Regions from separate parts of the Piscibacillus salipiscarius genome, predicted to be linked through region 2. Evidence: riboswitches for the same ligand, from Rfam matches in the RefSeq annotation. Region 2 holds a riboswitch; each other region holds the start of a gene.
The links. Region 2 has a riboswitch for cyclic di-GMP ahead of ACFSW4_RS02025 (YncE family protein). Riboswitches for the same ligand answer to the same signal wherever they lie in the genome.
Positions count from the first base shown of each region.

Region 1 (4,573 bases), on a different contig from region 2:
TTCAGGCGTTTTTTCATCTACTTTAAGTGGGTTACTTATCATTAACCTCAAATTCAAATCTAAATCGTCACTCATCACGTCGATAATTTCTTCAAAGGGAATTGGCTCATAATCACCACATAATGATTCAAGCAACACAAGCAAATTAGGTTTCTCCCACAGAAATAAAACTGACTTATTTAAGAGTAAAGAAATGGACTCTTTGAGTGTGTCCTGCTGTTCAGAATTATTTTGTATTTGCATGATGGTTAGGCGAATGTTTTGTCCCTGGATAGGTCGCTCAGAGCTAAGTCCATTAAGAAAGTCCAGCCAGTTTTTTTCTTCATTAGTATGTATAAGTTCATGATCCGCAAAGGCTTTTATAATCTGTTTATAATCATAAGTTAAGTCTTTTTCCGGTATAGCATAAAGCTGCCCCTGTATACGAAAGGTAAAAGAATGTTTAGGCTCAGAATGAACTCGTTTTAAATTAGGAAACAACTCTACTAATTTTTGAAAATCCATCAAACGTTCTCCTTTAATCAGTCTTTAAAGCTATTATATCAGACAAGTCAGTAAAAAAGGCTGCCTCAATTGAGACAACCTTAATCAAACATCTCTTTATTTCGTAGTTTAATAATGCGGTAAATGTGACTGACAATAACTTTACCGACTGCATAAGTTGGTACCGCGATAATCATTGCTACAACTCCGCCGAATTTACCAGCAAATAATAGTAAGAAAATAATCGTAATAGGGTGGACGTTTAATTTTTTACCCATGACTTGTGGTGATATTAAATTACTTTCAATTTGCTGAACGACAACGGCTACGATGACTACTAACAGTGCTTGAAGTGGTGATTCAAATAAACCGACAATAACGCCTGGTGCTGTTCCAATCCATGGACCGATAAATGGAATAAAGTTTGTAAATAAGGCAATAAATGCTAGAATTAACGCGAATTTTAAATCGATAATCAAGTAGCCAATATAGATCAGTATCCCAACACAGAAACTAACAATAATCTGGCCCTGAATGTAATTACTTAACGCATCATCCATCTCATCTAGAATCTCGCCTACTTCATACTTATATTTCTTCGGTAAAAAGCTGATGATTCTCTTTGGTAAACGCTCACCGTCTTTAAGTAAATAAAACAATACAAAAGGTACAACAATTAGAACAATAATGGCACTAGCAACGACACCTAAATAGGTCGTGATGTTTCCAGCTAAATTAGAAGCAATATCTGTTAAGTTGGTTTCTAAACTCCTTAACCATTCGGTGATGGCTTGTTGGTCAGGAGAAATTCGATTAAACCATTCACTGTTTTGCACAGATAGTAAAAATTGATTGGCTTCATCAATAAATGTGGGCACCTGTTCAGCAAAATTTTCAATTTGTTTTTGAAGTTCAGGATAAACTAACATGACTAAGCCAACTAATAAACCAATCCCTGTTAAAAATACAATTAACACCGCAACCGGCCGCGGCATTTTATTATCTAGTACATCGACAATGGGTCTTGTTAAATAATATAAAATCCCTGCAATAATTAATGGTGTAAAAATTGTTTGAGCTAAAACGAATAGGGGGGAGAAGATAAACTGTATCTTTGTCGATAGAAAGATGATTACCATAATGATGATGACAGCATAACCGATTCGGAACCATTTTCCATTAGGCACGTATTTCACCAACTCTCTAAAATGTATAGTCATATTGTAATATAGTAAAATTTGCTAGTCTACTTATTTATGGTTCTAGTATTTCCAAAATAATAGTCTCTAAACATAAAGATACCGTGAACTCACTGTCCACGGCCGTTTGTAAGTTATATACTTGGTCGTTCAACATCAATGAATTTTCTTATTTCTCTTTTACTAATACCCATTTCTTTTGCTTTTTTCATTAGTAGTACCCATTCTCGATCCAGTTGTTTTTCTGTAGCTTTTTGGTAATGCGTCATAGTGACCATTTTCCTCCCCCAACAGATGAGGCAGCTGTGCTGTCTTAGGTTTCCCCTTAGACCACTCGCTTTGCGTCCCTTTTTTTCAAAAGGTTTGCCTTTAAACTGCATCGACTTTATCTTAATTTAATTGTATAAGCTTTACTAGGAAAATGTTACCCCTTTTTCATCTAAAAATTCCGAGACTTTTTTACTAAATTTTCAATTAATTTTAATGTTAAAGTATTTTCTTGTCGAAAATTAAAATTTTCTGCCTTCCATCCAAGCACTTGCTTCTTTTACAAGTTCATTTTTAAGGTCTGTTTTTGTACTTTTATATTTTCGCTCCAGCTTTACAACTGATGCTTTGGAATACCCATAACGATCTAGCTCTTGCTCAAACGCCTCAAATAATTCCTCAAACTTCTGATCGATATCATTTTCCAGTTCCGTTGCTTTTTGTTCATATTTAATAGCCATTGCTCCAAGCTTGAGTGGGTTTGGGTCTTCTTCAAGTTCAGATAGTACGTTTTCTTTAATTTGCTCAACTTCGGTTATGGTTTCTTGTTTTAATTCTTCATAGCTCGTTTCATACTTGTTAATAATGTCATCTTCATCGGGTTGGGTTGTCTGGTTTGTTGGGGTTCTAGGTAACACATCGTCTGTCCAAGTATAGGACTCTTTATCTTGATTCGTCTCAGATTGTTTCTCAGAAGTGAAATTATAGTCTAATATACGATCCACCGTGTTGACACCATTAATAACAAAATAAATGATTAAGATACTTAAAATCAGGAGAAATTTACGCATGTCATGCCGTCAGCCTTTCTCTGTACAATAATTCCTTTGTTCTTATTTCATCTTCGTCAAAAAAAATATGATTTATACGGTACATTTCGGGGAAAATAAACAATGATGTGACAGATTTGGACAAAATGAAGCAAAAACCGTTTTATGGTAACCTCTCAATAACTGAGGACCTTATTAGAGCGTAAATGCTATTTCATGGTGCGTTTTAGTTGTCCAAACCTGTTTTTTATATGATGAACCGTAGTGGTAAAATAGCGGTTATAGTTGTGAAAAAACTAAATATAAAGGGGTTTTAAAATTGAGTTCTGGAAATGGACTGGAGAGAAAGAAACTAAGTAAGACACTCAAACCACATTGGGTATGGGCCATAGCATTAGGTTCATCAATTGGTTGGGGGTCATTTGTACTACCTGCTGATTGGATGGCTGGTGCTGGGCCATTAGGCGTTATTTTAGGATTGAGTATTGGCGCTGTATTAATGGCTATTATTGCAATCAGTTATGGAGTGCTGATCAGGAATTACCCGGTTTCAGGCGGGGAATTTGCTTATGCATTTTTAAGCTTAAACCGTGTACACGCTTATATTAGTGGTTGGTTCTTAACGTTAGGGTACATATGTATTGTGGCGTTAAACGCGACAGCTTTTGCATTGATGCTTAAATTCGTTTTCCCTGATTTCATTCAAAATATGAAGATTTATACTGTTGCAGGCTGGGATGTTTATTTTACTGAAATTATTATAGTTACTTTATTAGTTGCATTTTTCACTTATCTAAATATTAAAGGATCAGGATTATCTGGTCGCATGCAATTTATATTTGTTATGATTTTAATCTTGGGAGTATTTTCATTAACAGGCTTTATGACGACGAATAGCGGGGCGTCATTTAGTAACATGAATCCTGTATTTAGCCCAGAAGTATCACCGCTAGCAGCAATCTTAACCATTGTTGCGATTGCACCATTTGCTTATGTCGGGTTTGATAACGTACCACAAGCTGCAGAAGAGTTCAAATTCTCAGCACGAAAAGCGTTAACGTTAATTATGATGGCATTATTATTTGCTGCGATTATCTATTCATTTATGATCATCACAACAGCTGTCGCAGCTCCTTGGCAGGATACGTCATCTGCAGGTCTTCAGTGGGGAACAGGTACTGTCGTTCAAGACGTATTAGGAACTGGCGGATTAGTTATTTTAGTAGTCGCTTTATCTATGGGGATCTTCACAGGCTTAAACGGATTTTTAATTTCAGCAAGCCGTGTATTATTCGCTATGGCAAGAGGTAAAGTGCTACCGAACGCCTTTTCTAAATTGCATTCTAAGCATAATACACCATACTTTGCGATTATTTTCGCTGCCATTGTTGCAATCCTTGCTCCATGGTTTGGTCGTGAAGTACTAGGTTGGATTGTTAATATGTCTTCTCTAGGTGTATCCATTGCTTATTTCTATACTTGTTATACAGCATATAGCTTACTTAAGTGGAATGATCAAGGAAGTGAGTTTGATGAAACACTTCACATCGTTTCACCAGGTAAAAAATTTATCGCTATTTTAGGAATGGTATCAAGTGTTGGTTTCTTAATATTATTACTATATCCGAATTCGCCGGCTGCACTAGGTTCTGAGTCGTTATGGGCATTAGTGATTTGGATTGTGCTAGGCTTTATTTTCTACTTAGTTAAGCGAAAAGATTTACAGAGTTATGATCGTGAAGATTTAGCTTATTTAATTTTAGGAAAAGAGAAATTTAAATTAACAGATAAAGAAGATTAATATGTGGGGCTGCTCTAAATGAGATTTAGGGCAGCTTTTTTTATGGAAATGAT
Region 1 is NZ_JBHUMZ010000021.1:81,300-85,872, reverse strand. Features, by position in the region: gene ACFSW4_RS09110 (PucR family transcriptional regulator) at 1-504, opposite strand, end outside; gene ACFSW4_RS09105 (AI-2E family transporter) at 585-1,670, opposite strand; gene ACFSW4_RS09100 (anti-repressor SinI family protein) at 1,817-1,960, opposite strand; cyclic di-GMP riboswitch class I at 1,978-2,060, opposite strand; gene ACFSW4_RS09095 (hypothetical protein) at 2,192-2,674, opposite strand; gene ACFSW4_RS09090 (APC family permease) at 3,039-4,520, shown strand.
Region 1: it holds a riboswitch for cyclic di-GMP, as region 2 does, so the genes downstream of both, ACFSW4_RS09100 (anti-repressor SinI family protein) here and ACFSW4_RS02025 (YncE family protein) in region 2, are expected to answer to the same signal.

Region 2 (4,573 bases):
GAAGGTTCGAGGATTCCATCAAAAATAACAAAACTCGTGTCTATGGAGTGTGAACAACCTGGCTCCGGGGAAGGCTAGGTACTTCTCTAATCTTGACAACTCCCTCTTAGAAAGAAGGCAAATCTGTTGTACGCGAATGATCAGCCGACCCCGATTAAATTATTCAAACAACTAGCAACGAGACGTAACTTAATCCCGAACCATCAAATTCAAACTCATTTAGATGAAGATATTGCAAAGTCAAGCTCAGGTTATTATGGTGAACTATCGATTGATTTTCATTTAAAATATATTTTGGAGAAGATCCCGAAGTTAAGTAACCTTCGAATGAAGTCGGAATTTATTCACTTTGAAATCGATACCCTCCTATTCTGCGTGAAGTTTTTACTCCTGTTACAAGTCAAGAATCTAGCAGGCGAAGTAACAATCGATCACCGAACTGGAATCATGAATCAAAAAGTGAGAAATGATGAAGTCGGCTACCAAGATCCGATTCTTCAGGTCGAAAAACACGCTAGACTTCTTACGAAATGGCTAAAAAGTAGAGGATATGATATCCCAATAGAAACATTAGTCGTCTTCACAAACAAAAATGTCATGATTCAACAAGGACCAATCCCATTAGATCCTAGAATTGTATCAGGCTACAAGCTTAGCCATGCTTATTATGATCTCAAAACGAAATATAAAGATAAACCTGACATTCAGAACAGGTTAAAGCTATATAGAGATCTCCAGCGTCACAATGAAATGTATGATATGAATCTATTAAAGGAATTGAATCTATCTAAAAAGGACTTTATCCCGGGTGCTTTTTGTAACTATTGTCATACAAAATCAATGCAGTATCGCAGGAACGGTTTCGAGTGTAATAATTGTAAGTACAAAAGCCAAACCGTGTTAGAGGAGTTTTTAAAAGATTACTATTTAATCTTTGGTCATGAGATCACTTCAGATACCCTAAGCGAATGGTTGAAAATTGATTTAGTCACCTCTAGAAGACTATTAGCAAAGCAAAACTTTAGAACTAAAGGACGAAAACCCAAAACACACATTCTGAATTATGACTATCGAACTGATTTTAATTATTTAATAGAGTATAATAAAAGCTTATATTTAAGTAAAATAAGGTAGGCTCCCGGTTTTGCTGGGAGCCTTTTATATTGATTTTAGAAGGGAGCTTTTGCGCTTGGGCGCAAAAGCATCAGACTTAGATCCTATTTTTGAGGAATATGTCTGTATCAAGCAGTAAACTGTCCGCATTTCTGAGAGAAGTGTTCGTATCCGGGGATCAACTGTCCGTATCTAGTGATTAATTGTCCGTATTTTGGCTTGGATTGTCCGTATCTGAGAGTGTTGTGTTCGCATTTCAGCAAAAACTGTTCACATCAAGAGTAAAACTGTTCGCATCGCGCTTTAGATCTGAAGGTATGGCGCGAAAGTAATGCAAATCAACTACAAAAATTGTCTAAAAACATAAAATTTTGTTTAAATTAACTTAAACTATAGGAAAAAATGCCGATATAAGTTTTGGTAAGGTTAATTTCATGAACCGTTTTACCTATTAATTATAAAAAAGCTCCTTCGATAATAGCAAACCCATTGAAAGGTGGGGGCGCAAAGCCGCGGGTCTAAGGTTAATGAACTAAGACAGCCGGGTTGCCGAAAAGGATTGGATTATTCATAGTCTACCAATCTTTTTTGGTGGGCTTTTTTTATGTGAAATTTATTAAAAAAGGAGGACCGTCAACAATCAAATAAATTAGGGGGGAATTAAATTGAAATTTAGGACTATAGCCTTAATAGGCGCAATTATTATTAGTTTATTAGCTTTTAGCAATTCTAGTATCGCATCCGAAGACCAAATCAATTTAGAGAGCAATCTTGTTAATTGGACAATGGATGATGCGAACCAGGTTACTTATGCACTTACATCTGAAGGGAAATTACATAAAATCACTCATAGTTCACTAGCAATAAGCAAGACCACAACAGTAGGTACAAACCCTGCTGACCTTTATTTGTTTAATAACAAAATCTACGTTTCACTACCTAATACAAACAGCATAAAAGTGATCGATACCACAACGATGGAAACCACTAATACGATCACAACGAAATTAGAGCCTTACCATATTGCTGTTAATTCTACTCAACTCTTTTACTCAGACAACCATGAAATCTATGAAAAAAGTTTAGAAGATGGGACCGAAGCGGATGTCGTCATTCAAGGTGATACTTGGACGCCATTTAGCGAGCCTGACTTATATCTCGACAAAGAAACAAAAGTCTTATATGCAGCTGAACACGGTACATCAGGTTCTAGTCTTAAAGCTTTCTCAACTGAAGACTATTCATTATTTAGTCGAACGACTTATGGTGGGAGTTACGGTTTTCCATTTCCTAAAGGTAACTTCACCGTGGATGGAAACGATGTTTTTTATGCAGGGCATAAATTTAATAAAAACGACCTAGCGGAGATTCACGGTTTTTATACGAATGAATTCAGCAAAAGTAATTTAACAGGATCGAGACTTGCCAATATTATTGGCGCGGACGATCACTATGTCTATTCACAAGAAAGTGTCTTTGATCGTAATACATTCCGAATAGTTGGTACAATGCCGAGTAACATCACGCATGTTTTATCAGACGGACAACTGAGGCTCATGTACGATTCACAGAATAAAACGATCTTTAATAACCAGGACAATTATGCGGACCAAACTGCACAAACACAATTTAACAACAACAAACTAAGCCTAAACCAGCCAATAGACAAGTGGGTTTTTGACGAGCCAAATCAAAAAATCTACGCGATTTCCACAAGTGAGAATCAGCTATTAGTTATCAACGCTGGGACCATGGAAGTCATAGAAAGTAGATTTGTTGGATCTGCTCCGACAGATATAGAATTACTCAATAATAAGCTGTACATCGCACTAGCTGGAAGCACTAAAATTGCAACGACGAGCACCGCCCAGGGGTCAGCCGTTAATTACATCACGACCTTACAAAATCCATACGACCTCACAACAGATGGAACGAAAATCAATTATGCAACGTTAGATCAACACGTCACTCTATACCATATTGACCTTCAAACTAACACGGAACAAGCTTTAGAATTCTATGATACGAATAAGAATACGTACTATGAACCAGCCATTCATCTAGATTCTAGTAATAATTATTTATATGTAGGTGAATCAGGGTCTACAGGTTCAGATTTACTTGTGTTAAATCCTGAAACAGGTGAACACATCTCTGTATATGAATTTAGTTTTAGCCTACCAGAACGAGCTATTTTAATGGAAAATAACGATCTCTACTATGCTGGTCATAGATTTGATAAAACGAACATCACAAATAGTAAAGTCCAACTCTTTGAAAACAGAGACAAGCTCATTGCTATTTCAGATTCGTATATCTTCAGCGATCGAAAAATCTACAACAAAGAAACGAACCAGCCTATTTTCGAGTACCCAAGTGACATGACAGTTAATAGCGCTGCTGCTGATTCAAGCGGTAACATTTATCTATCAACTTCAGAAAATAACGCCATCTATAAATTTAAATCATTAGATGAATTACAAAATCGGATTGTTCAAAAACTCGCATTTACTCAGCACGATAATGGCTCATATGAATTCACATGGGATCAAGTGACTGGAGATGGTTACAAAATCTATGCTAAACATGAAGAGCTAGATAAATTTACATCAATAACAGACGCACCAGTAATAGCGCAAAATCTAAAAGTTACAAATGCTCAACTAAAACAATGGCTCGGCCGAGATGTATCATTTGAGTTAAAGCTCAATTCGGTAACGAAGAATCGGTGTCGATGAATACCATTCAGCATACATTTGAGGTCCCAACGCCTGTGATTACAGATTATGGATTAAAAGAAACACCTGAGAATTTAAGTGAATATGGCGCGGAAGCGTTTTTGTTACGATTTGAGCAAGAGAAACTTATGGATGGCTTTAATGTCTATGCTTATTCGGAAGATCAAGAGGTAAATCAGAAGTTCGAGGTAGAAGAATTAACTCAGCCTGAGTTGTGGTTTGCGGAAGAGACCTATAACAAATGGGCTGGCAAAACAATGAATTTTGAAATCACCTATGTGGTTAATGGTCATGAATCTACAAAGTTCCGAAACAGTGTCACATACGTTTGAAGAAATTGAGGAAGATCCAGAAGAAGAAGGACCTATTGACCTCAAAGTGCCTAAAATAACGTTCCTCGGCTTCGAGGCGACTCCAGAAGAATTAAAAGACTACGGTGATATGTTCTTTGTATTACGATTTAATTTAGATGCCAAGGCAGAAGGCTATAAAATTTACGCCTATTCAGAAGATGGAGAAGTAGAATATTCACATAGATCTGACTATAGAGTCTCAAGAATTTCCTTTTTAGAAAAATTATATAACCGATGGGATGGAAAGTTGATGCACTTCCAAGTTTCCCAAATCATTGACGGTGTTGAATCAGAAAAATCAAAAGTGTCAACTTTCAATTTTGGAAAAGAAGTCGACCCAGAAGATGATACGAATGATAACTCAAGCGA
Region 2 is NZ_JBHUMZ010000009.1:25,651-30,223, reverse strand. Features, by position in the region: gene ACFSW4_RS02030 (NERD domain-containing protein) at 127-1,134, shown strand; cyclic di-GMP riboswitch class I at 1,583-1,667, shown strand; gene ACFSW4_RS02025 (YncE family protein) at 1,779-3,851, shown strand; gene ACFSW4_RS02020 (hypothetical protein) at 3,848-4,183, shown strand; gene ACFSW4_RS02015 (hypothetical protein) at 4,143-4,573, shown strand, end outside.

Region 3 (4,573 bases), on a different contig from region 2:
CCTGTTTTTATTTTTAATAATGCCAAGACCGGCACTAAAGGCAGTTGACGTATTAACTGGATGCGAATGAATGCGAAAAAGATGGTTATTGATGCTAAATTCATTGATGATTGGATACAGTGCTTTAAAAGGTTTGCCCGTTTGCATCAGGTGAGCTAACAATACCTCATAGTCCAAACGGATCAATTGAGTGTGGGTTATATTCGCATACTCATAGTACGGGACAAACTCAGAGCCAGTATCCACCATGTGGCTTACATTTACGTAATCCACATTTGGAACGAGTTTACGTTGTGGCTTAAAGCTTTTTAGCATGTCCATGTTTAATACCCACCTCTTTCTAAAAATTTAGACGCCAAACAAGCGAGGGGAGGTTCACCTCCTTTCCAAATATTGTCGAATTTTCAGTTTTAAACGTATTTTAACACGTTTAACCAATTAAGTAAACAGTATATTTAGAAAAATCAGATAATTTGTATTAGACGCGCACGAGCCATCGCGTCATACGTTTAATTCAACGGCAAATGGAAACAAGACTCATGCTTACGCGAACAAAATTCACGCCAATGCGGACAGTTTGATTTAAGATACGGACAGTTGGCGAGGAAATGCGAACAGAAAGTCGCAAGATACGGACAGTTGAGTCGGAGATGCGAACAAAAGTCGTCGTGACGCGAACAGTTCCCCTAGAAAAGCGAACAAAACCCGCTCACGTCCCATCGTGAGCGGGTTAACTTCTACGTCAGATAATATATTCCAACCATTAGTATATAAAAAACACCATATAAAATGATCGTGAATTGCCAGTTCATTTTCAGGCCAACATGGACGGAGTTGGTGCCAGTCAAGTTTCCGACCATTAGGTTTGTTGCGGACAGTGGCGAGATGAGGATCGTGAGCATCCAGCCTGTCAGTAATCCGATACTTAACAGCAAATGATCACCCTCGAACATCGGACTTGAACTCAAAGTGATGGCCAGGGCTGTGTTCGTTATGATCGGGTGCACGCCAATAAATGATAGTAAGTTCACGACAAGGGCTAGGACTGGAATTAATATTAATAGATGGTTAATACCACTTGCCTCAATTAAGTAGATAATCCATTCGCTGGCGCCTGCATCTAATATGGCGACGCCGAATACGCCCGCAGCGATAAACAGGGATAGTTCATTTCCCATTTTAGGAAGCCGGCCCTGAGTATAGTCCACTAATTCTTTTCCGAATTCTTTCGGTGACTGATAAAAGAGTGACCATATAGTAGACACGATGATCGCCATAATTGGGATGATGGTTAATACTGATAAATCCACAAAGTGTTCGATGGTCATCGTGATGACGGTCATACCGATGATGATTAATAAAAGTTCAAATAACTTACGCTTAGCTGTTTCAATAGAAATGTTCTCGTCTGACTCTACGATTTTTATTGGTTCGCTAATCGATCCCATTGTAAAAAGGCCTAAGATGAATCCAGCTAGGGCAAAAGCGAACCCGAACGGGAATAATTCAACCCAAGTCACATTAAAGTAAGTTAAAATGAGAGCGATTGAAATGAAATAAGGCGACCATAAAAAGCTTAGTGAGAACCCTCTTGTCAGCGCTCTGATTCGGGTATCGCGATAATCAATAAACGAAGATGTTTCGGTCAAATGGTACATAATTGGAATCGTACCCAAATTCATAACCGACCCAATACCTAATATCGATATTTTTAAATACGTATAGAGTTGTTTGGATGTTTTAACATAATGATTAAAAATGGCGTTCATGTAGTCTAAGTACTGACCATTTTTAATTGGAAGGGAGATTAATGGAACGAAAAGAAAAATTGCCAGTAACCCTACATTTTCTCTCATCCCGTGAAATAATTTCATGAGCCCGCTTCCGTTTAGTAAAAAGATAACACTTAAAATCAGCAACGTGCTTATAAGTATCATCGGAGTTTTACTTAAATAAGGTATGTAAGACATCACCGTAATCGTCGCAAATAGACTAACCAGAATTGGAAGCAGGTCTGAATCGATAAATTGTGATAATAAATAGGTAAACCCCATTAGTAATGCAAAAAGGGGTCTAATGATGATCCACTTCATGTTGATACGTCCTTTTACTGTTTACTTTCATTATAGGGGTTTGAAAGTACACTGTCATATTTTTGTTAATAGTTTTGATAGAGATCTTGAATGTATTTAGGGTTGGGGTCGTCTTGTACTAGCGAAAAATGCACATCTATTTGTTTGCGCTTAGGAAATTTCACGAGTCCTTCTTCGGCAAGTTCGTTTAAAACAGTAGAGACAGACTCACGGCTTGAACCAATCATGTTGGCAAGTTCCTGCTGGGTGATGGGTAAGGTGATGGTGTAGAACTCTTGGTCATGTGATGGTCTATTGTAACGGTCGTAAATCATTTGAAGCAGGTGAATGACTTTATCCTTGCAGTGATCTAGTGCCATGACTTTAAGGCGTTCTTCCCGTTCTTTTAGCCGATCACTTAATGTTTCTAAAGCTTTGTGCAATAAAATAGGGTATTTGTTTGCGAGTGCCATAAAACTTTCCTCATCAACTGTACAAAAGTGCGTTGGCTCGATCGCTTCTACATAAACATTATCCATATGTAGTGAAAAGGATCTCATTTTACCAAAGGTACTTCCTGGACCTAATAGGCTGCACGTGAACTGTTTTCCTTCGTCGTTAATGGTATACAATCTCACGGAGCCTTCTTTGATAAAACCCAACTCATGCTTGGTGTTGTCAGGCGTTCGTATGACCTCATTACGATTATATCTTGCATGTTTGATGCATCCTATGAGCTCATTGCTCGCAGGAGGTGCGACATGTTCAAGAAATCCGATTTTAGATAAGTACCATAGTTCATCATATTTCATCAAATTCTCCCCCTAAAAATATGACTTAATGTTAAGTACTTAACAGAAGTTTTCGTTATTTTAGAATAGTATATCAATTAGAAGAAAAAAATACCAGTTGTTCTAGAAAAGGCAAACCACTTGAAAGAGTGGGACGCAAAGCTGGTGGTCTAAGGGTCTGGGGGTGGCCTATGATAGCACAGCTGCCTCTGATCATGTGGGGAGGAGTACAAACGGTGTCAGTTCGGGAAAAAAGTGATCAGTTGTTAGACCGAGAGTGGGTGGAATTACTTAAGGAAGCTAGGGAGCTTGGGTTATGCTTGGAGGACGTTAAACAATTCATTGAGCAAAAACGTCAGTTGTAATATTTTCCTGTATAATCTTAACAACATTTCAGGTCACCTTCAATAAGATGAAGTAAAGTTCATTTTTATTGGAGGTTTTTTTGTGGCACAAACTCCTGTTATTATTGATACAGATCCTGGCATAGATGATTTTATGATGTTGTTGGTAGCGCTCATTCATGAAAAATTGGATGTTCAATTAATTACAACTGCCCCTGGAAATTTAGAGCAGAACCAAACATATGAAAATGCACTAAAAATGGTGAGTTACTTAGGTAAGGAGATTGAGGTTGCTCGAGGTTTAAATAAGCCAATTTTTAAGTCACTTGAGACAGCACCAGATTTTCATGGCGAAACAGGTACGGGAAATGTGGTTTTTCCTAAATCTAATTTTCCTGGAAGTATAAGAACAGCGATATCAGCGATGTATGATGTCATCTCTAAATCGGATGTGCCAATTACCATTGTGACGAGCGGGCCGTTAACGAACGTCGGCTTGTTGTTAAGTACCCATCCTGAGTTAAAGTCGAATATTAAAAGGATTTCGATGATGGGCGGTGCGGTGATGGGAGGTAATGTTATTCCGACAGCAGAATTTAATATTTATGCAGACCCTGATGCTGCGGAGTTAGTTTTTAGGTCCGGCGTTCCTGTCATCATGAGTGGCCTTGATGCGACGAGGCAAGCATTTTTAACGGAACCCGAGCTTGAGAACATTCGTGCAATTAATAGTGATTTATCCGATAAGGTCTACCGAATGCTGAAGTTTTACCAGGAAGCATCTATGGGTTCGCCTTTTAATGTGACTTACTTTGAAGATGTAGTCAGGCTCCATGATGTGTGCGCTGCAGCCTATATTATTGACCCGAGTCTATTTAGTGGTAATTTTTATTATGTTACGGTTGAACGTAACTCACCTTTAACCGCAGGTACGACCTTTGTTGATTACTTAGACACATTAGGAAGGCAGCCAAATGCCTACGTACTTCATGATGTGGACCGGGAAAGGTTAGTCGATTTGTTTATCGATTCGATCCGAAGCTATGAACTTGCATAGATGTGAGAATTCTTGTATAATGCCCAATTGTGTGTTTGAGTTTTAAAGAAAGGGGCATTCGATGAGTTTTCCAAGGTTATTAGAGCTTGAAGCTGAACAGACTCAAGAGGAGCGACAAGCTGAACTTGAGAACATGGAGTTCCAAGTTCTTCGAATGCGTGAAAATATAAAGGAAATCTCAAAGAAATATGACATTGTTGGCATTGACCAAACAAAGCAGGATAATTGGGTGATTGTGTTTAAGGATGCTGATGATGAGAAGGGGCAGCTGATGGTCAATGATTGCGCAGGACCATTTAAAGGCCACTG
Region 3 is NZ_JBHUMZ010000021.1:148,608-153,180, reverse strand. Features, by position in the region: gene ACFSW4_RS09425 (hypothetical protein) at 1-321, opposite strand, end outside; gene ACFSW4_RS09420 (hypothetical protein) at 738-2,093, opposite strand; gene ACFSW4_RS09415 (Crp/Fnr family transcriptional regulator) at 2,159-2,884, opposite strand; cyclic di-GMP riboswitch class I at 2,985-3,074, shown strand; gene ACFSW4_RS09410 (anti-repressor SinI family protein) at 3,055-3,228, shown strand; gene ACFSW4_RS09405 (nucleoside hydrolase) at 3,311-4,264, shown strand; gene ACFSW4_RS09400 (hypothetical protein) at 4,326-4,573, shown strand, end outside.
Region 3: it holds a riboswitch for cyclic di-GMP, as region 2 does, so the genes downstream of both, ACFSW4_RS09410 (anti-repressor SinI family protein) here and ACFSW4_RS02025 (YncE family protein) in region 2, are expected to answer to the same signal.